DNA from 3 places in the Micromonospora sp. NPDC005161 genome. Region 3 is predicted to be linked to each of the others. Evidence: riboswitches for the same ligand, from Rfam matches in the RefSeq annotation. Region 3 holds a riboswitch; each other region holds the start of a gene.
What was found. A riboswitch is a leader RNA that binds a small molecule or an ion and turns the genes downstream of it on or off. The one in region 3 is predicted to bind cyclic di-AMP.

Region 1 (4,714 bases), on a different contig from region 3:
CCCAGGGTCTTCAGGTCCTGCGGGAGGTAGCGCAGGTTGGGGTAGCGCCGCTGGTGCGAAGCGATGATCTTTCCCATGGACTTCACGTACGGCGAGACGGTCAGGGCGACCCGGTCGTTCGGCTCCAGCGCCGCCTTGCCCTTCTCCACCCCGAGGGTGTCGCCGTGGAGGAACATCGACGGGCAGCCGATCACGTCGACCGCCGAGAAGCCCAACGTCCGCAGGTAGCCCTCGGTGATCTCGCCCCGGACGCCGATGCTATGCGAGCGGTTGAGCACCGCCCGGACGAACCGGCTGACCACACCGTCGATCGGGCGCAGGTACTCCCGGTCGCCCGCGACATTGGTCTGTACGCCCACCCCCAGCACCACCACCGGGATCTTCAACCGCTCGACCAGCTTGGTCATCGCCTCGATGCGGTGCGCGTAACTGCGGCGGAACGCGTTGGCCAGCGGGATGACGTAGACGTCGTACTGCTCGTTGATGCGGTCGACGTCGCGTAGGTCGACCTTGAAGCCGGTCGAGGTGATCTCGGCCGTGCTGGTACGCAGGATCTTGTGCGCGGCGTGGCTGAAGACCAGGTTGCCGTTGTTCTCGCCGATCCAGTTGCCCTGAAACGTCTCCTCCGGGGAGTAGACGTCGAAGGGGCCCTTCTTCGCCCGCATCAGAATCCGCTGGTGCATGGGGCTCCACCTCTCGTCTGCTGGCGCCCGGGCACAGCACCGCCCAGGCCTGGACAGGCGGGCGAGCCGTCACCTCCGGTCCCGGAATATTAGGACACGCGTCAGCCGGAACATACGCAGGCGTCACCATCGGCGAGGTGACGGGTGCCGACCGCCGCCGGTAAGGTGCCCGGTCGGGGCGGTACCGGGACCGCCGACGCCGGGTCGGCTCCCGTCCTGCCGCGCCAGCGGAGCGCGACAGCCGACACCGAGCGCCGATCGGCGTACGCCGACCGCTGAGCGGCCCGCCGCTCGACGTCCACGACGAGCGTCCGCGCTGGTCAGATCCGGCGGCGCGGCGGTATCCGACACGCCCGGCGTCGATGCGCCCGGACGGCACCGGCGGTAGCGTGGGGGCGTGCCTCCCGTCGCGCTCACCTGTCCGCTGTGGTGGGTGGCGCGCTGGGCGACGCGGATACTGACCAGCCTCGCCGTGGTCGCCGCCCTGGCCCTCGGCTCGGGCGCGTCACCCGCGTCGGCCGCCCCGCCCGCCTCGGCCGTCCCGCTGCCCACCTCGGTGGTGTCCTCGGGCTCTCCGTCGTCCGGATGGGTCGCCCCCACGGGCGCCGCCGATCTCGCGGCTCCGGTCGCTGTCGACCACGCCGCCCCGCCGATCTCGCCGGACGCGCCCCCGGCGGCGCCCGCCGTCGAGGCCGCCGTGCCGGCGGAGGCCGGCGCCTCCGCGGTCGGGACCGGTCCGCGGCGATCGCCGCGCACCGCCGATCCGGCCACCCGGGCGTCCCGGGCCCCGCCGAGGCTCTGAGCCACCGGGACGACGTCCCGTCACCACGCCTGTCGATCACGTACCTCCGCACACCCCGCCCGTCGGCCCGTGGCCCGCCACGGTGATCCCGGCCCGGGTCGGCCGTGCGGCTCCCCACCGCAGCGATCTTCCCCCCGAGGTGCCGTTCATGGAGACCGTCCTCTACCGGTTCCTGACCGAGGTTCCGCAGGCCGCCGCCATCTGGTCGGCACTGTTCCTGTTGGCCCTGACCGTGCTCACCGTGCTGATCGCCCGCCCCGAGCGGGACCGGCCGACCGTCGAGGAGTCCCCGGCGCCCACGGCCCGGGAACTGGCCGCCGTCGAGGCGGCGGACCTGCACCGGTACGCCGAGGAGGTGGCCGTCGCCGCCGCCGGCGCGGCGCAGACCGCCCGCCGACGTCGCGCCGACTGGCTGGCCGCGCAGGAGGCGGCCGAGCGGGCCTGGGCCGGGTACGAGGAGGCGGACCGCGCCGCCCGCCGCTTCGCCGGCGCCGGTTCGCTGCCCACCCCGCGCACGCCGCGCTCCCCGACGGAGTACGCCGCCCGGGAGCGTTACCTGCACCGCGCGGCGATGGCGGCGCACTGGCGCGGCGACCTGTCGATGCGTCAGCTCACTGACGTTTTCGCACACCGCAACGGCTGGGATCCCCGACGGCACCCGGTCGAGCAGGAGGTGCTGCTGAGCCGCGCTGTCCGGGACGGCAGGTGGGTCGAGCACCGGGCCGCCGCCGAGCGCGAACGATCCACCTGGCGGGATGCGGAACTGGCCGCCGAGGCGGCCCGCACGCTCGCCGAGGAGGCGTACGCGGCGGCGGCCCGGTTGCGGCCGATCCGGGTGCCGGTCCGACCGGCGGTGACCGCGGCGGCCCGTCCGGCGACCGCGGCGCGCTGGCGCCCGGCGCGGGTGGGCTGACCGGAAATGCCCGACCGGGCGCGTGAGCCCGGTCACACCGGCGCCGGATCGGGCAGCTGGAACGGTCGGGCACAATGTTCGCGCAAATGCGGCGGCATTCTCGACGGCCTGTCCGGTTGTCGACCGGAGGCGACACCGTAACCGGTTGTCCCATCGAGTCACGTCAGTGGCAATACGCGCAGAAATTGGCGCATGATTTCAGGTTTACGCAGGTGAACCTGGCTTGGCAGGGCCTGAGCCGGCCAGTAGTGTCGTCCCGTCCGGTGCGGTAACCGTTCGCAAGAGGCGACGCCGCGCCGACCCGCTCAATCGTGATCAACGAACCGGGGACCCATCAGTAAGTCCGGGGTGAATCCGCGAGCCACGGCCCGCGGTAGGGCGATCTTCCCGCCCGAATCCGTCAGCTAACCCGGTAGGCGGTGTCGGAAGGAGTTCCATCCTCGTGCAGCACCTCTCCACCCCTCGGTTGTTTCCCCGCCTCCACGGCGCCGCGGTGCCCCCGCTCATCCGTCCGGTGAGCTGACCCCCCGGGTCACCGCCTCTTCCGCCCGGCCACGCCGGGCACACCCCTGAGCGGTTCACCACCCGCGGACCACGGTCCGCGCGCTGGCGCCTGTCCGGATACCGGTCCGGCCCGGTGTGCCGCTCTCCCCTCGATCCGTGGAGGACCCCGTGAAGCACACCCTGAAGCGTCAGCTCCGTCGTCTCGCCACCGAGCGCCCCTACCAGATCGTCGCCGCCTCCGCCGCGGCCCTGGCGCTCGCGACCACCACCGGCGCCCTGATCGCCGGCACCGACGACGCCCCGGCCAGCCAGCACACCGCGACCACGGTCGCCGAGATGCGCAGCGACACCGTCGCCTCCCGCGGCGAGGCTCGCGTCGCGGCCCCCTCGGCCAGCACCTCGCCGAGCACCGCCACCCCGACGGCCAGCGCCGCGTCGCCCGCCGCCAAGGCCACCGGCAACCCGGACCTGACCCGTAAGCCGGCGCCGAAGCCGCCCGCGACCAAGGTGCTCGACTACGACTACCAGGCGCAGAACACGTACTACAACTGTGGCCCGGCGGCCACCCGCAACGCGCTCAGCGCCACCGGGATCGACCGCACCCAGGACGAGCTCGGCGTCGAGCTGGGCACCACCGAGATGGGCACCAACTCGGCCCTGGACACCACCCGGGTGCTCAACGCCGAGGTGAAGGGCTCCCCGTACCGGACCCGGATGTTCACCGGCGCGCCCAGCCCGGCCCAGATGGACCGGCTCCAGGCCGACGTGGTCACGGCGATCACCGCCGGCCGAGGCGTGGTGGCCAACGTCGTCGGCGACGCCACCGACACCGATGGTGGCTGGCACTCCTACGGCGGCGGGCACTACATCGCCGTGGTGGGTTACAAGGACAACGGCCGGACCGTGCGGATCGCCGACTCGGCGAACGCCGCCGACCCGTCGTACTGGATCACCACGATCGACCTGGCGAACTGGATCGCCACTCGGGGTTACTCCGCCTGACCCGGGCGCAGCCGCCGCGGGCGCCGTCCCCCACAAGGGGCCGGCGCCCGCGGCGTTTTCTCACGTGGTCGGCGGCCGGTGAAGCCGTACCGCGCGAGGTGGTTCGCCGTCGTCCCGCCGACGAGGCCTCTCGTACCCGCCGGCGAACCGTGGGAGACTGCGGCCGTGGTGGATGAATCGGGTGGTCACACCGGCCGCGGGCCGGTCCTGCTGCTGCTGCACGGAATGGGGGCGACCGGCGACGTCTGGCTGCCCTGGGCGCCGCTGCTGGAGCAGCACTGGCCGGGGCGGTGGCTGGCACCGGACCTCGCCGGTCACGGCTGGTCGGCGCCGCTGCCGTCGTACTCCTTCGCCGGGTTCGCCGAGCGGATCGCCCACGGCCTCGCCCCCGACGACCGGATCGTCGTGCTCGGGCACTCGCTGGGCGGGGTGGTCGGCCTGGCGCTGGCCGCCCGCGCCGCCGGATCGCCGGTGGACGCGGTGGTCGGGCTGGGCATCAAGGCCGTCTGGTCACCCGACGAGCTGACCCGCGCCGCCGAACTCGCGACCCGCCCGATCAGCTGGTTCGCCAGCCGCAGCGAGGCGGCCCGTCGCTACCTGCGCGTCTCCGGGCTCGCCGGTCTGCTCCCGCCGGACCACCCGGTGGTGGACGCCGGGCTGCGCCAGGTCGACGGCCGGTGGCGGCTCGCGATGGATCCGGCCGCGTTCGACGTCGGCGATCCCGACCTCGCCGCGCTGGTGGCGGCGACCGACGTGCCGGTGGTGCTGGCCCGCGGCGAGCAGGACCCGATGGTCACCGACGCGCAGCTC
Region 2 (4,714 bases), on a different contig from region 3:
CGTGCTGCACCCGGGCGAGTTCGTGCTGGCCTCGACGCTCGAGGTCATCTCACTGGGCGACCAGCTCGCCGGCCGGCTGGAGGGCAAGTCGAGCCTGGGCCGGCTCGGTCTGCTCACGCACTCCACCGCCGGCTTCATCGACCCGGGCTTCTCGGGGCACGTGACGCTGGAGCTGTCCAACGTGGCGAACCTGCCGATCACCCTCTGGCCGGGCATGAAGATCGGGCAGCTCTGCATCTTCCGGCTCTCCTCGCCGGCCGAGCACCCGTACGGCTCGGTGGTGTACGGCTCGCGTTACCAGGGGCAGCGCGGGCCGACCCCGAGCCGCGCCTGGCAGCACTGGCGCACCTGGCCGACCCGCTGAAGCCACTCGTCGGGCAATGCGCCCGCCGTGTTAGTAAGGGGCCCCTCCTATACCGGAGGCGTTAAGAAGGGGCCCCTGCTTACATCTCAGCCTGGGCGGCCGTAGCTGTGGATCGGGCCGTCGTCGACCTTCTTCATCTTGATCGGCTGACCGGCCTGCGAGGCGTGCACGACCCAGCCATTACCCACGTACATCCCGACGTGGTGGATGTCGCTGTAGTAGAAGACCAGATCACCGGCGCGTAGGTTGGCCCGGCTGACGTCCTTGGTCACCCGGCTCTGCTGGGCGGCGTTGTGCGGCAGCGACACACCGGCCTTGGCCCAGGCGGCCAGCATCAACCCGGAGCAGTCGTACGAGTTCGGACCCTCGGCACCCCACACGTAGGGCTTGCCGATCTGGGCGCAGGCGAACTTGACGGCCACACCGGCACCGCCGCCGGGGTAGCTGGCCGGGCAGGGCGCCGGACGCAGCGGACCGCCGCCACCGTTGCCGTAAACCTTCAGGCGCAGCTTCTGCAGGCGGTCGATCTCGTCGTTGATCTGCTTCTTCTTGGCCGCCAGCTGGGCCTCGGTCCGGGTCAGCTGGGCCACCATCTCGTCCAGTGGCGCCTTCTGCGCGGCCAGTTGGTCACGCAGGTCGGCCACCTGCCGCACGTCCTGCTGCTGGTTGTGCGCAAACCGGTCGAGCATCTCGAGCTGCCCGACCACGTCGCTCGGTGACCGGCTGCCCAGCACGGCGTTGACGGTGGAGACGTTCTCGCCCTTGTACGCGCGCACAGCCAGGGAGCTGACCTTGTCCATCGCAGCGTCGACCTGGCGCTCCAGCGGGGCGATCCGGGCGGCCAGCGCGTTGGCCTGCTTGCGCTTCGCGGCCAGGTCGGCCCGGGTGGCGTTGTGCCGTTCGATGATCGGTTCGAGCTTGTTCCAGTCGGCGTCGATCTGGCGCTCGATCTCGGCGACGGAGGGGTCGGCGTGGGCCGCCGTGGCGCTGCCCGTCAGGACGACGGCAACGCCGACCAGGGCGGCGAGGGCGGTGGTGAAGCGGGACCAGCGTGAGCGCGGCACGATCGACGTCGGGCCGGCTGACGCCGACCGCTCGGACGACGGCCGCGGGGCATGGTGAGCCACCGGGTTCCGTACTCCTTCTTCCCGACCGCCTACCGGGTTAGCTGACGGGTTCGGGCGGGAAGGTGGACGCCCTACCGCAGTGGCTGCGGATTCACCCCAGAAACCTGGGTCCCCGGCTCGCTCGGAAGCGACTCGGCGGTGTCGGTCCGTTACCGCCCGGGTGGGCGGAGCTGCTGTCGGCCCGACGAATGACCAGAGTAGAGACGACCGTTACCGATCCGCAACCGGTGGGGCCGTGACACTCCGTACCGATTGCCGGCGACGACGGCCGGGAACGAAGGTTTCCTTCCACGAACCTCGGTAGGTCGAAAGGTATTGACGGGAGCCCCGGGCGGGGCGAAGGTGACCTCACTTCGCCCTTCAGATCTAGGGGGTTCGATGCACGGTCCAACCCTGTCCACCGGCCGGCGCGCGCTGCTCGCCGCCGCCGTGGTCGCCGCCGCGACCGCGGTTCCCCTACCCGCCGGCCCAGCCGTGGCCGCACCCACCGCCGACCGCCAGCAGCAGTACGCCGCCGCGGCGACCGAGTACGGCGTACCGGCCGACGTGCTGCTCGGCGTCTCCTATCTGGAGTCACGTTGGGACAGCAACGCCGGCACGCCGAGTACCAGCGGCGGCTACGGCCCGATGCACCTGACCGACGCCCGGCACGTGGCCGCCCTACCGGGGCGCAGCCACCACGACGCCGGCACCGAGGACCCGCGCGGCGACGACTCCCGCCCCGCACGGGAGATGGCGCCCCGACCCGCCGAGGATCCCGCGCCGCCCGCCGCAGCGTTGCAGACCATGGACGCCGCCGCCGCACTGACCGGCGCCGCCCCCGAGTCGCTGCGCACCGACCCGAGCGTCAACATCTGAGGCGGCGCGGCACTGCTGGCCGCGTACCAGCGGGAACTGGGCGCACCGGTGGGGGCCGGCACCGACCCGGCAGCCTGGTACGGCGCGGTGGCCCGCTACGCCGGCGCGGACAGCGCGGACGCCGCGGCGGCCTTCGCCGACGAGGTGTTCACCACCATCGGCGCCGGCGAGTCCCGGGTGACCGACGACGGCCAGCGGATCACGCTGCCGGCCCGGGCAATCCAACCGCAGCGCTCCTGGCTGGACCGGCTGGGACTGCGCCGGCTCGCCCGCCCCGACGGGCTGGAGTGCCCCCGCACCATCTCCTGCGAGTGGATCCCGGCGCCCTACGAGGCGTTCGGCGCCGGGAACTACGGCAACCACGACCTCTCCGACCGACCCGGCCGGCAGAAGATCGAGTACATCGTCATCCACGACACCGAGGCGAGCTGGGCGACCACGCTGCAACTCGTCCAGGACCCCACCTACGTGAGCTGGCACTACTCGCTGCGCTCGGTGGACGGGCACATCGCCCAGCACGTGAAGACCAAGGACGTCGGCTGGCACGCCGGCAACTGGTACGTCAACGCCAAGTCGATCGGGCTGGAACACGAGGGCTTCGCCGCGCAGGGCACCTGGTACACCGAGGCGATGTACCGGACCTCCGCCAAGCTGGTCCGGCACCTCGCCCTGCAGCTGGGGATCCCGCTGGACCGCCAGCACATCATCGGCCACGACAACGTGCCCGGCACCGTCGCCTCCACCGTGCGCGGGATGCACTGGGACCCGGGCCCGTACTGGGACTGGACGCACTACTTCACGCTGCTGCACGCGCCGCGGCTGGACACCGGCATCCCGGCCTCCGGGCTGGTCCGGATCGGCCCCGACTACGCCACCAACCAGCCGGCGTTCACCGGCTGCGTCACCGCCGGTGTGCCGTGCGCGCCGCGCGGCTCATCGTCGGTGGTGCTGCGCAGTGCGCCGTCCGCGGACGCGCCGCTGGTCAACGACATCGCACTGCGCCCCGACGGCACCCCGAACACGATGGAGGTGTCGGACCACGGCACCCGGGCCTCCGCCGGCCAGACGTACGCCCTCGCCGGTCGGCAGGGCGACTGGACGGCGATCTGGTATCTCGGACAGAAGGCGTGGTTCCACAACCCGGCGTCGGCGCCGACCGCCACCTGGACCGTCGGCGTGGTGGCCACCCCGAAGCCCGGACGGGCCACCATCCCCGTGTACGGGCGGGCGTACCCCGAGGAGGCCGCCTACCCGGCCGGGGTGCCATACGAGCCGATCTCGCCGCTGCAGTACACCCTGGCGGCCGGCCAGCGGTACGCCGTCGGCGCGGTGCTGCCGGGCGAGTACTACCGGGCTACAACGTTCGACGGCTCCTCGCCGGGCGACTGGACGGTCATCCGCGGCCAGAACCGGTACGCGCAGATCCAGTTCGGTCACCGGATCATGTACGTCGACCTCGCCGACGTACAGCTCCTGCCGTCCACGGTGGGCGCACCCCGCTGAACCGTTGAACGGCACGAGGGCCCCCGGTCGTTCGACCGGGGGCCCTCGTCGTGGCTGTTGGATCAGCCGGGTCTGCGGAACCCGGCGACCGGCATGTTGTTGATGCTGGCCACCTGCACCGGTTTGCCGGCGCGTGGCGCGTGCACCATCTTGTCGTTGCCCAGATACAGGCCGACATGGTGCAGGTCGCTGAAGAAGAAGACCAGGTCACCGGGGCGGGCGTCGGCCCGCGAGATGGCCTTGCCCTCGTGCCACTGGTCACCCGTGTGGTGGGTCAGGTAGATCCCGGCCGCCTTGTACGCGTACTGGGTCAGGCCCGAGCAGTCGAACGAGTTCGGGCCGGTGGCGCCCCAGACGTACGGGTCGCCGACCTGCTGGCAGGCGGTCTTGATCGCCTTCTGGGCGGCCGCGTTGGCCACCCCGTTGATGGTCGGGCAGCCCTCGGTCTTGATCGTCGTCTTCGGCAGCGAGGCCTCGAGCCGCTTGATCTCGCCGTCGATCTGCTTCTTCTTCGCCGCCAGCTCGTTCTGCTGCTTGGTCTGGGTGGCGATCAGCGCGTCCAGCTTCTGCTTCTGGCCGTCGTACTTGGCCCGGACGGCCAGCACGCCCTCGACCTCCTTGCGCTCCCGCGCGGCCAGCCGGTCGAGGACGGTGAGCTGCTCGGTGAGCGTGTCCGGCTTGGCGCTGATCAGCAACGCGCCGATGTCGTGGGAGGGACCCGACATGTAGTACCGGGAGGCGAGGTCACCGACCCGGTTGAGCGCCAGCTCGCTCTGCAGCGCCAGCGGCTCGATCTTCTTCTGCAGCTCGGACGACTTCTTCCGGTTGGTCTTCAGCTGCGACCGCACCTTGTTGTACTGCT
Region 3 (4,714 bases):
CGCGCATGGAAACCATGCCGTACATGGGCGCCCGCCGTCCTTGACCTGCGCCTGCACGGCTCTACTCGTGGCACCGGTGGTAGGACCTCAACCCCTGTCGACGCTGACCGAGCGTAGGGCTTGCCTGCTGGACTGAAGGTGCTGCGCCTGATCCGGGTGGGACGGCGGACGGACTCGCGGCGGCGCAGGGGTTGCCGACGGACGCCCGAGAGCATCGAACGAGTGACTCTTTCGCGTTCGCTCATGGTCGGGAATTGGTGGCCCCTACTGTGCGGATGTGAACCAGCTCCGTCTGCCTCGCCGGTTTCTGCTCACGGGAGCCGGCTCGGCCGCCGTGGCCGCATTGACCGCCTGCCAGGGGGCCAGCCAAGCCACCGCGCCAACACCGCCGCCGACCACCCGGACCGCTCGACCTACCACCGGGCGGACAGATGAGGCAGCGCTGCGGCGCAAAATCGCCAGCCTGCTCGTGGTGGGCTTCCGCGGTGACCGCGCGAATCAGAACGACTGGATCGTCAGGGCGGTCAGGGCCGGCCTCGGCGGAGTGATCCTGTTCGACCGGGACCTGGAAACCGATTCTGAGCGCAACATCCGGTCACCACGGCAGGTCACCGCGCTCATCAAGGACCTGAAGACCGCCTCGCCGGGACGGCTCATCGTGTCGATCGACCAGGAAGGGGGCCGAACCACCCGGCTCAACCCGGGCAACGGGTTTCCCGCGATCAAGTCACAGGCGGAGATCGGCGGCGAGAACTCGGCGACGGTGACACGCGAATGGGCGCGCAGCCTCGTCGCCAGCCTGACGCAGATCGGGGTCAACCTCAACTACACGCCAGTCGTGGACCTGAACGTCAATCCCGAAAGCCGGGCGATTGGAAAACTCGGCCGTAGCTTCTCCGCCAATCCTGACATCGTCGTCACCAACGCCACCGAGGAGATCCAGGTTCATCGCGCCGCCGGTGTAAAGACCACCCTCAAGCACTTCCCAGGATCGGGCAGCGCCGCCGGTAACACCGACTTTGAGGTCGTCGACGTCAGCTCCACCTGGCAGCCCATCGAGCTGGAGCCGTTCCGACGACTCATCCAGGCCGGACTTGCGGACTCCGTGATGGCCGCCCACGTGCTCAACACACAGTTAGACCCGAACCGGCCCGCGTCGCTGTCACGACCAGTCGTGACGGGCCTGCTCCGCGGCGAACTCGGTTGGCAGGGACCAGTGGTCAGCGACGACATGCAGGCCGTTGCCATCACCCGCCGCTACGGGTCCGCGGAGGCGGCCCACCTGGCGCTGCAGGCGGGTGTCGACCTACTTGTCTTCGCCAACCAGCAGGTATACGACCCAGAAATCTTCGACAAGACTCTCGACACCGTGGCTGCTCTTGTTCGCCGCGGCCAGCTCACCGAGGCGCACATTGACCAGTCCGTCGTCCGGGTTGACGCCCTCCGCCCGAAACGCTGACCGTCCCGCGTCAGGGCAGCAAGTAGGTACGCAGCGTCACTGCCCCGGCGCCCGACACGGCAGGCCGTCACCAGACCGGTGAAATCTAGTTGGCCGGGCCAGTCAGGCGGCTGCTATAGCAGCGACACGGGGACGTGGTCCGTATGATTGGAGGGTCCGCTGTAGGACTTCCAACCGGTAGCCGGGAACCAGATCTGGCGGTTCCAGATCACGTAGTAAATACCCAGGCGGTCGGCGTTGCGCAGGAGGAACGCGGCAAGATTGTTGCCATACATGCGCGTGTCGTTGTTGTACCAGGACCGGAAGCCGCTCTTTTGCAGCGACCAGTCGCAGGCCCGGCCTTTGGGATGCTCCCAGGGGCCGCCGGAGCGGTAGCAGCCGACGAACCGGTTGAAGCCGGCCCGCTTGACCTCCTTGTACATGTGCAGTGCTCGGGGGGTGACGCAGCCGGAGGTGGTGAGGTCCTTCTCCGAGCACGACTCGGGCCGCCAGTCCCCGTCGGACGTGCGGCCGGGGGCGATCCGGGCCACCGGCGACGTAGCCGACACCAGACCTCCGGTGAAGCCCTGACCTCCGACGAGCGAGAGGGCCTTCTCCGCCTCCCGTTTCTGCCGCGCCATGTCGTTCGTGAACTTCTGCTGCTTGCGCACCTCGGCGTCGAGTGCCGGCCTCGCCTGCTCGGCCCGGTTCTTGACCGCGTTCACCTCGGCCAACCGCGCTGCGTTGATCATGCTGAGCTCATCGAGAGCCCCGGCTCGCTGGACGAATGAGTCGGGACTGTTGTTGTCCAGCAGCATCGCGACCGCACCGATGCGGCCGGTTCGGTAGGACTGCGCGGCAATCTGGCTGACCTGGGGCGCCAGGGCATCCAACTCGCCCTGCGCCCGCTTCCCCTCCATCGCGAGTTCCAACTGGCGTTTCTGGGATTTCGCCAGATTGGCCTTGGCCTTGCTGTAGTCGCGGTTGCGCGACTCGATGACGTCGCTGAGCAACCGAGGTTCGTCGTCTTCCTCGTGCCCTGAAGGGGTGGGCGTGGAGGGGGCGGCGAACGCTGGCACCGGTCCGGCCAGGACCGTCAGGGCAGCGAGTACGGCCACCACAGGTGTCAACCAGCGGCGCAGGGGTGCCGTCACAGTGTTCCCTTCCGTGAAACGCGGACCGGGTTAGCTCAGGGGTTCGGAGCGGAATTAACCCCTACCGCTGGAGCGGCTTCACGCCAGTGACTCCGGTCCCCGGCTCGCCGCCCGGCGATGAGGGGGCCATGCCTACGCTGTTGCGCGTTGTCGGCGGTGACTGGCAGTGAGGCAACCGCGGAGTAGGCCGACGGATCTAGGGTCAGAAACGGATTGAGGCAGCCAATCGAAGGCAGTCTGTAACCGGCCATGCCCTCTCCACCGCAGCTGAGGTGACGCCTCGCCGAGGTCCCCGTTGATGTGGTGAGGCGCGGCCGGGATCGCACTGAGGTGGACGCTTTCGTCGCCACTCGCCGGCTCGCCGCGCCGCGACCTTCGGATGCCTCTCTTACTATTCGGCGATAGTAGAAGAGGATGGCAGAGGTTCCCTATCGGGGGGAGGCGCCGGAGAGTATGCAGGCCCACCGGTGCGCGGCGACGGTCTCCGGCGTCAGCCGCTGGCGCCGCGGGTGCGCGGACGGTGGATCCTCGCCGAGGTCCGCCCTGGAGACCGGCCGTGGCGGAAGGATCGAGACGACGGGGACGGGCAGCGGGACCAGGACCGGCAGCGCCCGAGGAGCGACGCGCATCCGGGCGTGAACGACGGGAGCGGCAATGTACGCAGGCGCGGCGGGCATGGCACTTGTGGCTGTGGTGATCGTGGCCGGGCTGTACTTGGCTCATCGCGCCGTCGCGATCGCGTCAGCGCCGCTGACCAGCCTGCCGTTCCAATCCGGCTGGCCCCCCGAGGAACACGCCCTCTCGCGTTACCACGTGAGGTGGTACCTGGCGACCCTGCTGTTTCTCGCGTTCGACGTTGAGATGTTGTTCATGTACCCCTGGGCGGTCGTGGTCGCCGAGCTCGGGATCACGGCCATCGTCGAGATGTTCATCTTCCTCGGCAGCGCTTTCATCGCGGTGCTGTGGGCGTGGCGCGAGGGGGCCCTGCGGTGGGTCTGAACAGCACATGGGCCGAGCTCGTGACCCGCCACGCGCATGTGCTGCTGATAGAGGCACCCGGGCACTGGCTCACACGAGCCGCGGTCGAGCGCCACATCCTCGAGCGAGGATGGCGCTTAGCCCAGTCCCCAGCGGACGCCGATGTCCTGGCCGTCTGCGGCGCACCAGGCCCGGAGCTGTCCGAGGTGGCGCACCGACTGTGGAGCCAGCTTCCCGGACCGAGGGGCCGTGTCGACATCGACTCCCCGGACGCCGTGCGCAACGCGCTTGACGCCGCCGAAGCGGGCCTGCGCGACAGCGATCGGCAACAGACGGACAGCCGCGATCGCCGAGACGGCCGCGGTGCGGAGGCGCGCCATGAAGATCACCCGACCGAGCACCAGGGCGCGTATGGGCAGCACGCGGAAGATCGCGGCAACGAACATGCCACCCACCGGGTGAACGTGGCCCGACCCCAAGACGCGCAACGGCATGAGAGTAGGGACCAGCGCGGCGTTGCCGAGCACGGCCACCACGCCGGCGAAGGCCTATCAGATGGTTCCGCGGACCCGCAGCATCACGGGGGAGCGGGCCAATCCTGTCAGAGGCCCGGCGAGCAGGGTAGGCCTGCGGGTGGACACGAGCACGACGCCGTTGGGCACACGGGTCACGACGCGATGGGCCACGGCAGCCACCGCCCGCAGCACGACGATGGCCGCAGCACGGAGCCTGACGACGACCACCGCACCCCGCAGCGTGGCCACCATGGCATGGGTCACGGCGGCGACGGCCGCGACATGGCGCACGATGCCGCGGGCGGTGGCGAGCACACCGGCCACGCCGGCATGGGACACGGGGAGATGAACATGGCTCCGGCCGGTATCCCGCTCGCCAGCGGCGCCGAGGACCGTGACGGCCTGGAGTTGGACGTCCTGCACGCACGGCTGGGTCCCGTGCTCGCGCACTGGCCCGCGGGTCTGGTCCTGCGATGCACCCTTCAGGGCGACGTCATCCTCGACGCGGAAGCCAGTCTCATCGATGCCGGTCCGTCCGCTCCCGTGACCGACGCTCGGATCAGCAGCGTGCACCTTTTCGCGGCTCGTCGGTGCGACAACGCCGCGGGCCTGTTGGCGTTGGCGGGCTT

Region 1: linked by a shared signal. The riboswitch ahead of ACWD5O_RS04745 (C39 family peptidase) and the one ahead of ACWD5O_RS26390 (coiled-coil domain-containing protein) in region 3 are both predicted to bind cyclic di-AMP.
Region 2: linked by a shared signal. The riboswitch ahead of ACWD5O_RS02575 (C40 family peptidase) and the one ahead of ACWD5O_RS26390 (coiled-coil domain-containing protein) in region 3 are both predicted to bind cyclic di-AMP.

What each region holds. Positions count from the first base shown of each region.
Region 1 covers NZ_JBSFYQ010000003.1:201,181-205,894, forward strand. Annotated here, with positions in the region: gene ACWD5O_RS04730 (polysaccharide pyruvyl transferase family protein) at 1-683, opposite strand, end outside; gene ACWD5O_RS04735 (hypothetical protein) at 1,081-1,485, shown strand; gene ACWD5O_RS04740 (hypothetical protein) at 1,634-2,398, shown strand; cyclic di-AMP (ydaO/yuaA leader) riboswitch at 2,691-2,832, shown strand; gene ACWD5O_RS04745 (C39 family peptidase) at 3,059-3,904, shown strand; gene ACWD5O_RS04750 (alpha/beta fold hydrolase) at 4,070-4,714, shown strand, end outside.
Region 2 covers NZ_JBSFYQ010000002.1:88,812-93,525, forward strand. Annotated here, with positions in the region: gene dcd (dCTP deaminase) at 1-364, shown strand, start outside; gene ACWD5O_RS02575 (C40 family peptidase) at 451-1,491, opposite strand; cyclic di-AMP (ydaO/yuaA leader) riboswitch at 1,504-1,639, opposite strand; gene ACWD5O_RS02580 (lysozyme family protein) at 1,870-2,349, shown strand; gene ACWD5O_RS02585 (N-acetylmuramoyl-L-alanine amidase) at 2,398-3,852, shown strand; gene ACWD5O_RS02590 (C40 family peptidase) at 3,915-4,714, opposite strand, start outside.
Region 3 covers NZ_JBSFYQ010000032.1:62,465-67,178, reverse strand. Annotated here, with positions in the region: gene ACWD5O_RS26400 (NlpC/P60 family protein) at 1-44, shown strand, start outside; gene ACWD5O_RS26395 (glycoside hydrolase family 3 N-terminal domain-containing protein) at 278-1,459, shown strand; gene ACWD5O_RS26390 (coiled-coil domain-containing protein) at 1,573-2,592, opposite strand; cyclic di-AMP (ydaO/yuaA leader) riboswitch at 2,597-2,741, opposite strand; gene ACWD5O_RS26385 (NADH-quinone oxidoreductase subunit A) at 3,247-3,591, shown strand; gene ACWD5O_RS26380 (hypothetical protein) at 3,708-4,025, opposite strand; gene ACWD5O_RS26375 (hypothetical protein) at 4,122-4,409, opposite strand; gene ACWD5O_RS26370 (hypothetical protein) at 4,437-4,714, shown strand, end outside.